DNA from 4 places in the Salinivibrio costicola subsp. alcaliphilus genome. Region 1 is predicted to be linked to each of the others. Evidence: predicted binding sites of a transcription regulator. Region 1 holds the regulator's gene; each other region holds the start of a gene.
What was found. Region 1 encodes CRP, which controls carbon source genes, mostly activating them, when cyclic AMP is high. Its sites were predicted from a motif close to TGTGANNNNNNTCACA; they were not measured.

Region 1 (2,208 bases):
TGAGCAAGGACGGCACATTAGTTACTTTGGCCCCACCGCCAATGATTTTCCGCGATTAGAGCAGTTTTTCCGTGAGTACGGTGAACTCGGCACAGGCAAATATCGCCGCTACTTGCATACCTTTGATGAAGCGGTGCCCTACAATCAAATGCCAGGGACCTTCACACCATGGCAGGATTTACCCGACAATACCAACGTACTATTTTACGAAGGCTTGCACGGCGGTGTGGTTGATGGTGAGGTCAATGTCTCCCAACATGTCGACCTATTGATTGGTATGGTCCCGATCGTCAACCTTGAGTGGATTCAGAAATTTGTCCGCGATACCCGCGATAGGGGCCACTCACGCGAAGCGGTCACCGACTCAATTGTGCGGTCGATGGACGATTATTTGCATTATATTACGCCGCAATTCTCACGCACTCACATTAACTTTCAACGGGTGCCGACGGTCGATACCTCCAACCCACTGAACGCCAAAGGCATTCCTTCGTTGGATGAGAGCTTTGTGGTGATCCGCTTTCGAGGGATGAAAAACGTCGACTTTCCTTATCTGCTGCAAATGATCACGGGGTCTTTTATGTCACGGCATAATACACTCGTCGTGCCAGGCGGTAAGATGGGCTTTGCGATGGAACTTATCATCCGTCCATTGATTCAGCAGCTAATCGAAAAAGGCAAGATTGGCTAGGGCGTAGCGCATCTATCGTGTATTACTTCTCAAGCCGTGATCTTAGCCACGTTTTTGCCAGGTTTTTAGGCGGTTGGCCTAGATCAAAATCAAGAAATTGCTAACAAAAAAAGATACACTCTTGTTAACATACAGTGAGCTTGTAGCCCGCGCCCAGACTTCGTATTCTGTGCATAGATCTGGTGGGTTACCCCTCAGACAAAGATAGGACGTTGTTGCCGGGCAACACATGCAGAGGAAATAAGTTATATGGTTCCAGGAAAACCTCAAACAGACCCTACACTCGAGTGGTTCCTTTCACATTGTCACATCCACAAGTATCCGTCTAAAAGCACGCTGATTCATGCAGGCGAAAAAGCGGAGACCTTGTATTACATCGTGAAAGGGTCTGTCGCCGTTCTAATCAAAGATGAAGAAGGCAAGGAAATGATCCTGTCTTATCTTAACCAAGGTGATTTTATCGGTGAGCTAGGCCTTTTCGAAGATGATCAGGAGCGTACCGCTTGGGTTCGGGCTAAGTCTCCTTGTGAAGTGGCAGAAATCTCATTCAAAAAGTTCCGCCAACTGATCCAGGTTAACCCTGATATATTAATGCGTTTGTCCTCACAAATGGCGCGCCGTTTGCAAGTGACCAGCCAAAAAGTGGGGGATCTTGCCTTCCTGGACGTCACGGGCCGTATTGCGCAAACCTTGTTGAATTTAGCGAAGCAACCCGATGCCATGACGCACCCTGATGGCATGCAAATTAAGATCACACGTCAAGAAATTGGCCAAATCGTTGGTTGTTCACGTGAAACCGTGGGGCGTATTCTTAAAATGCTGGAAGAGCAAAATCTTATTTCAGCCCATGGTAAAACCATCGTGGTATACGGCACACGCTAATCGCGCCGCTCTCTGTATCACCAACCGACGCCCTGGCGTCGGTTTTTCTTTTTAAAACAAAAAAAAGGAAGAGCGAACTCTTCCTTAACCGTTTAGGCCTCGTTATATCCACTATTTGTTAGTGCGTGCTCTCAAAAATTTTATCCGCTGAAGCGGCAACAAACCCCTGGTACAACTCACCGTTGGGCAACACATAACGCTTAGCAAACTCATAAAACCCACCTGGAATGGTTTGCGTGCCATCAGGGAAAACAACAGGGACACGGTCAGCCATGGTGGAGGATTGCTCCAGATAAACGGATGCGTCCCCTTTTACTTCCCCACCCGCTTCGTTAATTGCAAAGCCATTGTCTCGCAGCTTTTGATTAACCGATTGGCAATGATCATGCGCCTTTAACTGATTGACACTCACTGTGAAATGATTCGCGCCATAACCGTGCGCGGCTACCCAGGACGCGTATTCACTCTCCTCAGCAAGCGCTTGATAGGTGGCGCTATCGATGTCCCAAAGCCGCCCCTGATGAAGAAAATCGCTCCCTGTTAGTGACGACGCATCGACTTGTGTCACCAGCTTATGAACAATGGCTTGCAGCGCAGGCGAGCATTGCTCGACCATCAATTCACTGATAAACACT
Region 2 (2,208 bases), on a different contig from region 1:
CCGAATAGCCACTCAAGGCTTAGTTGCGGCAAGTTTAAAATAGGCCCCAGTTTCCCTAACCCACCATTAATCAGCGCAATCATACTGATCACGGCGAGTAAGCTGGCCCCCACGGCCATCGCAATTTGTAAGCCACTCAAGGCGCCTTGCGTGCCAGCATCAATCACATTCACTGGTTTATCTTGATCGTCTTCGAGCGCTTGGTGTTGAGCATGATTCATGGGGGATTCGGTCTGCGGTACCATTATTTTGGCCATCATTAACCCAGCAGGTGCCGACATAAACGCAGCCGCGATCAGGTATTTCATCTCTACCCCCAAGCCTGCGTAACCCACCATGGTGCCGCCGGCGACTGAGGCGAGCCCGCCTACCATAACAGCAAACAGCTCGGAGCGAGTCATGGTAGAAAGAAAAGGTTTTACAACCAACGGTGCTTCAACGGAGCCAACAAAGATATTGGCCGTGGCAGACATGGACTCAGTGCGAGAAGTGCCAAGTACGCGGCGCAATAAGCCACCAATGAGGCGAATGATCCAAGTCATGACCCCAATGTGGTAAAGCACAGCGATCAGTGCAGAGAAAAAAACGATGGTGGGAAGTACATTAAAAGCGAAAATAAAACCAAGTTTAAACTTAGCCAGATCACCAAACAGAAATTCAGCGCCAATATCGCCAAAACTAATAATCGCCGACACGGCTTCTGATGCGTTAGCTAGAATACGCTGACCAAGCGGAACAGAGATGATAAAGCCAGCAAAGACGATTTGTATTAGGAACGCACCTCCCACTGTGCGCCAATTAATCGCGGAGCGATTTTCCGAAAAGACAACCGCGATAAGGAAGAGGACACTAATCCCCAAAAGGCCAATGCCAAACTGCATGATGTTGCTCCGCAAACGTTAAACTTAGGATGGAAAACGATTGCGGCGGTATTGTACGCGATTTTAATAATGTGACAAGAGTCACTTTTTGTCCTCTTTGTGTTCATTTAATTGCACTTGTGTCTATATTGATAAAAGGTGTGTTGTAGCTCGTAAATGATGCGTGACATCTTGGTTATAAAAGGTGTCGAGACGGGTTCTTCCTATCAGCATTGTGAGTGAAGATTGCGTTGCATCAAAAGTGTTGATGGTGACTGTGTCTATTTTTCATGGGCATCTAGAATAAAACCCGGCTATGATTCGAATAGGCCAAGGATAGTGCTATTTCCTTAGCGACACGATTATTTATAGTTCTGAAATAAAGAGTTCAAATAACTCGCTGAGCGAGTAAGGACGCGGGATTCGGGCTGATTTTTTCTTAGTGGGTGGTCACAAAATGAACATTTGGTTAGGCCCCTAATTAAAAAATTTTCGAGATGTGTTAATGTAGCCGACTGTGTGGTGATGACTGATCTTTTATTGATGTTAAAGATGGCTTAAACATCAATAAATAATGAGCTCGCTACCAACACTCACAGGCTTCCGAATAAACGGACTAAGGAGTTAACTCGTGAGCGATAAAAGCCATGAAGATATGATGACACCAGACGGGAAGGTTAACCCGATCGATACTGACTATCAGGTCGGTCAGGATAACGTAGCGCTGAAACTCGGCCCGTTTGGTTTTGATATTCATAACCGAGTATTTATGATTTCCGGGCTGTCAATTTTGGCCTTCATTTTTGTCACCTTGGCATTTCAAAACCAAATCGGTCCTGTTTTTGGGGATTTGCGTGGATGGCTAACCTCAAATCTAGACTGGTTCTTCCTTTCTGCAGGTAATATTTTTGTTGTTGCTTGTCTAGTGCTGGTTGTGTCACCACTGGGTAAAGTTCGATTGGGTGGTACTGAGGCAAAACCGGATTACGGCTATCCTGGCTGGTTCGCGATGCTTTTTGCGGCCGGTATGGGCATTGGCTTGATGTTCTATGGCGTATCTGAACCATTGACGCACTTCCAAACCGCGTTAGGTGGAACGGCAACCGGTGCTGACGGTCTTCGCACTGACTGGGCGCCTTTGGGGGCGGCAGCCGGGGATACGGAAGCTGCCCGTCGCCTAGGTATGTCTGCGACTATTTTCCACTGGGGCTTACACCCATGGGCGATTTACGCGGTATTGGCTCTAGGCTTGGCACTGTTTGCGTATAACAAAGGCTTGCCTTTGACCATGCGTTCTGTGTTCTACCCACTGTTCGGTGAACGTGTTTGGGGTTGGACAGGGCACGTG
Region 3 (2,208 bases), on a different contig from region 1:
AGCTCTCGCGACACATCGAGACTGCTTGCCGGAGCAACGTCTTCTAGCCTTGGTTGCGACTCGTCGCACCAAGCTTGAGCAATACCGATCCCCGGTGACGCCGGCATCCCTTCAAGTAAAATAGGCGATCGGGTACCTTGCCACCCCCCTTGCGCATCCGCATGGGCAAATACCACCGCCAACTGCGCGGCTAAGGTGACAAGAAACGACTCTTCACTTTCATCAAATTGACGCGGTTGGTGTTGCTGAACGACTAGTACGCCCAGCACCTTTTTGCGATAAATAATGGGCGTACCCAAAAAAGATTGAAACGCATCTTCTCCTGTCGCTGGAAAAGGTTTAAACGCAGGATGTCGTCGTGCATAAGCGAGGTTTAAAGGCTCAGCCCGTTGACCAACCACGCCAACTAACCCGTCACCAAACGACATCGACACTTGCGCCGACGGATCGAGCCCCTGCGTTGCCATCAAATCAAAGCTTTGTTGCTCAAAGTTGGCGAGATAGACAGAGCAGCACTCGGTACGCATTGCCAAGCAGGTTTGTTGCACCAACGTATGCAGCGCCTGATCGAGATCGGCTGACACTGCAACGCTTTGCACAATATTCCTTAACTGCGTGAGCACCGAGTTTCTCCTTTACCCTCGCTTATTTTTACGTCGAGGTTTGCGTTCTTTAAAAGGCATCGCAAGCGGCGCAAACTCTTTCATTGCACGCCGATAGACTTCACGCTTAAATGCCACGACTTGACGCACAGGATACCAATAACTGACCCAACGCCAGCCATCAAATTCCGGTGTCCCGCCGCGCGAGACGTTCACCTGTGACTCATCACACTCAAGCTTTAGCAAAAACCATTTTTGCTTTTGCCCAATACATACGGGTTTAGAATCCCACCGCACCAAGCGTTTCGGTAATTTATAACGTAACCAATGTCGACTAGTCCCCAAGATGCGCACATCTTTTTTGGTCAGCCCAACTTCTTCATACAATTCACGATACATGGCTTGCTCAGGACTTTCTCCTTCATCAATACCACCTTGTGGAAACTGCCATGAATGCTGACCATATCGACGAGCCCAGAGTACTTGACCGTGGCCGTTACAAATTACTATCCCCACATTGGGACGATAGCCATCGCCATCAATCACTGGACAACCTCAATGATAAATCTCTACTGAACCTGATTTTTTCACAAAAAGCGGCTGAGGGTAAACAAACATTGTGGATTGACCTTCTTTTTTGCGCTCTCGTCGTCATCTGAGGATAACTCACTCTCTAACAGGAAGTTATAAACATAGCAATGAGAGTTTGCGCACATTTATTCACGCTTTCTGTGGATAGATTTGTGAAGAAGCCTAGAAAAAGTGCATTAAAGCATCAGGTATCGATCATCTAACGGAAGGAAATATTGTCATACAACTAAAATAAGACTTTAAATTCATAAACTTAAAAGTAATTCGTTAAGGTAGGATCCTTGACAAGATCCGACGATCATTAAATACGCACAGATCGCTCAAAGATCCACCAGTTAGTGAATTATCCACATCGATAGCTCAAAAAAACGACAGATCAGCTCTTTTATCCATTTTTCTCTGATTTTTATTACTGTATATATGATCATGTGCCTCATTTTACGCGCATAAAATGATGCCCATGTGGATAACTAAAGGACAGTCATGACATTCTCTCCCCAAGGATCCACTTGCAGCACTGATGACAGTTCTCGATAATGCACGACCGTTATGCCCATAAACAGGATCGAGCCACTGTGATACATCCTCCTGAGTCTGAACAGATACTGATGGACCGAGCACTAGAGCTTGCAGGTCTGACGCTGGGTGAAGTGAGCCAATCACTAGCGATAAGCTGTCCGGAAACACTCTCTCGGGAAAAAGGCTGGATCGGTATGTTACTCGAGACCTGTTTAGGTGCCAATGCGGGGAGTAAGCCTGAACAAGACTTCGCACATTTGGGGATTGAGCTAAAAACCATTCCCGTCAACCAAAACGGTAAGCCTCTAGAAACAACCTTTGTCTGTGTCGCGCCGCTCACTGGGATTGCGGGGGTTCGTTGGGAAACCAGCCATGTAAGACAAAAACTATCACGCGTGTTATGGGTCCCAGTGGAAGGCGAGCGTGATATTCCCGTGGCGAAGCGACGGATAGGGACCCCCCTGCTGTGGTCTCCTAGCTCAGAAGAAGACGCATG
Region 4 (2,208 bases), on a different contig from region 1:
CGATTCAAGCTTGAGCCAAGCTAAGGCCGCTTGCCGATGCAGTGTTTGTTGCTGCTGTGGGATCCGAGCCTGGCGCTCATGGGCAAGAAATTCAGCAAATAGATGGTGAAAACGGAACCAATTGTTGTCGCCTTCGAGTGGATAAATAAATAAACCGTAGCGGTTCAGAGACTCCAGCATCCCCAACGCGTCGCCGCGCTCCGTTAAGGCATAGACTAATTCATCGTTGAACATTTCTAATACCGACACTTTCATCAAAAACTGACGGGTTTCAGTATCAAGTAAATCAAACACTTCTTCCGCTAAATAGTCCCAAAGGTGGGCATGGTTAAAGCTGGCACACGAGGCCGCGCTTTGCATGAGCGTACGCTTTTGGTGCTGTGCTTGAATCGCAATCAGTTGCAATGCTGACGGCCAACCTTCAACGTAGGTACACAAGGCATTGGCGGTTGACTCATCGACCCCATCGGCCACGCGTTGATTAAAAAAGCGGGTGGTCTCTTCGTTATCAAAGGCGAGTAATTCGTTCCCGATTTCGATCATTAAGTCACGAACACGCAAGTTCGCGGTGCCCAATGGCGGGTTGGCTCGTGAAGTGACGACCAAAGTGAGGTTATCCGGCATGTGCTTGATGAAAAAACGCATGGCTTCATGGATTTCTTCGTTATCAATAAGCTGATAATCATCCAATACCAGATAGCTGGTGGCATGAAAATTCGCTAACTCGGCAAACACATCGGATAAAAGTGCACGAAGCGATGAGAATTGGCGCTTCTCAGCAAGCTTAATGGTGTTTGCGCAGCCTTCTTGCGTGTCTTGATGCAGGGCTTGTAACAAGTAGTTAATAAAGCGGAAGCTATCATTATCACTGTCATCAATACTAAACCAGCCAACATGGGACTGATCAGCCAGCCATTGTGCGGCCATGGTTGTTTTGCCATAGCCGGCGGGGGAGCGGAACATCACTAATTTATAGTGAGGCGCTTGTTGTAGCATATCGAGCACCCGAGGGCGCAATATGGCGTTATAAAGCCGACCTGGTCGAGTAAGTTTTGATGGGATCCACATAACACACTGTCCTTAACCTCAAATACGGTGCCGGCCCCTCAGCGCGACACTGCTTTATCCTCCTTGGAGTCTATGCGACTCCTAGATACCAAACTATGATCTCTCTCCACTCTTGTGTTGATTGCTCCAGAATGGTGCATCTACGCCCTATATTTGTGATTTATATCACAATAGTTTTTTGTTTTCGCTATCCTTTAAAATAGCTTTGTACATTTATGTGTCCTGGAAAATATAGAATTTGCGCTGGCGCACAAAAATAACAAAAGTGATTTCTTACTTTTCATGCTGCTTTTCGAATGCTTTTTGTCCCATAACGTGATGTTGATCACTGGCTTGTATGTGGATGCTAGGATTGATGAGAGGCGGCTCACTGTTGGTGTGTGACACAGCTCTCTACGCCCTGCCATCTCCTCCTTTCCGTCACTGTGAGTGGGAGGATGTTTGTTACTCTCGAGTTGGGCAGGATGAATAGCCATCAAGGTTTCATTCCATTATTGAGAGTTATGACATGACCCCAAAACAGCAACATGCCTTTGATAAAAGTGCGTTTAAAATCAGCATGGTCCAACACTTGACCCAGCTAGGTCACGCACCTGAAACCGCTCAACAACGCGATTGGTACCTTGCCTTAGGGCGTGCATTGGCTGAGCACACAACAGGCGACTTGGTGGCGACTGAAAACGATCAAGCGATCAAACAGGCAAAAAGCGTTAACTATTTATCTCTTGAATTTCTCATTGGCCGTTTGACGGGCAACAACCTGATTAGCATGGGTTTATACGATGTGATTGCTGAGGCCGTTGGTGAACTCGGTCTGGGTCTTACCGACTTATTAGAGCAAGAGCGTGACCCGTCACTCGGCAACGGTGGGCTTGGGCGTCTCGCCGCTTGCTTTATGGATTCACTTGCGGCACAGCAATATCCAGCTGTTGGCTATGGCTTACATTACGAGTATGGCCTTTTCCGCCAATCTTTCGACCAAGGGGCCCAGCAAGAAGCGCCTGATGCATGGCGTGAGCCAGAAGGCTACCCTTGGGAAGTCGTCCGTCCAGATTTGACTCAAACCATTGGTTTCTATGGCCATGTTGAGGTTGTTGAGGAAGCGGGGCATACCTATCGTCAATGGGTGCCAAGCTTGAA

Region 2: BZJ21_RS00505 (NupC/NupG family nucleoside CNT transporter) is a predicted target of CRP. The motif match lies at 952-967, and genes of this name have one in related genera.
Region 3: rppH (RNA pyrophosphohydrolase) is a predicted target of CRP. The motif match lies at 1,302-1,317, and genes of this name have one in related genera.
Region 4: malT (HTH-type transcriptional regulator MalT) is a predicted target of CRP. The motif match lies at 1,223-1,238, and genes of this name have one in related genera.

The regions. Positions count from the first base shown of each region.
Region 1 is NZ_MUFR01000002.1:121,017-123,224, reverse strand. Features, by position in the region: gene BZJ21_RS01265 (phosphoribulokinase) at 1-691, shown strand, start outside; gene crp (cAMP-activated global transcriptional regulator CRP) at 941-1,573, shown strand; gene BZJ21_RS01255 (DUF1338 domain-containing protein) at 1,692-2,208, opposite strand, start outside.
Region 2 is NZ_MUFR01000001.1:112,533-114,740, reverse strand. Features, by position in the region: gene BZJ21_RS00505 (NupC/NupG family nucleoside CNT transporter) at 1-881, opposite strand, end outside; gene BZJ21_RS00500 (BCCT family transporter) at 1,516-2,208, shown strand, end outside.
Region 3 is NZ_MUFR01000014.1:37,982-40,189, reverse strand. Features, by position in the region: gene ptsP (phosphoenolpyruvate--protein phosphotransferase) at 1-623, opposite strand, end outside; gene rppH (RNA pyrophosphohydrolase) at 636-1,148, opposite strand; gene mutH (DNA mismatch repair endonuclease MutH) at 1,730-2,208, shown strand, end outside.
Region 4 is NZ_MUFR01000017.1:40,170-42,377, reverse strand. Features, by position in the region: gene malT (HTH-type transcriptional regulator MalT) at 1-1,068, opposite strand, end outside; gene BZJ21_RS07585 (glycogen/starch/alpha-glucan phosphorylase) at 1,577-2,208, shown strand, end outside.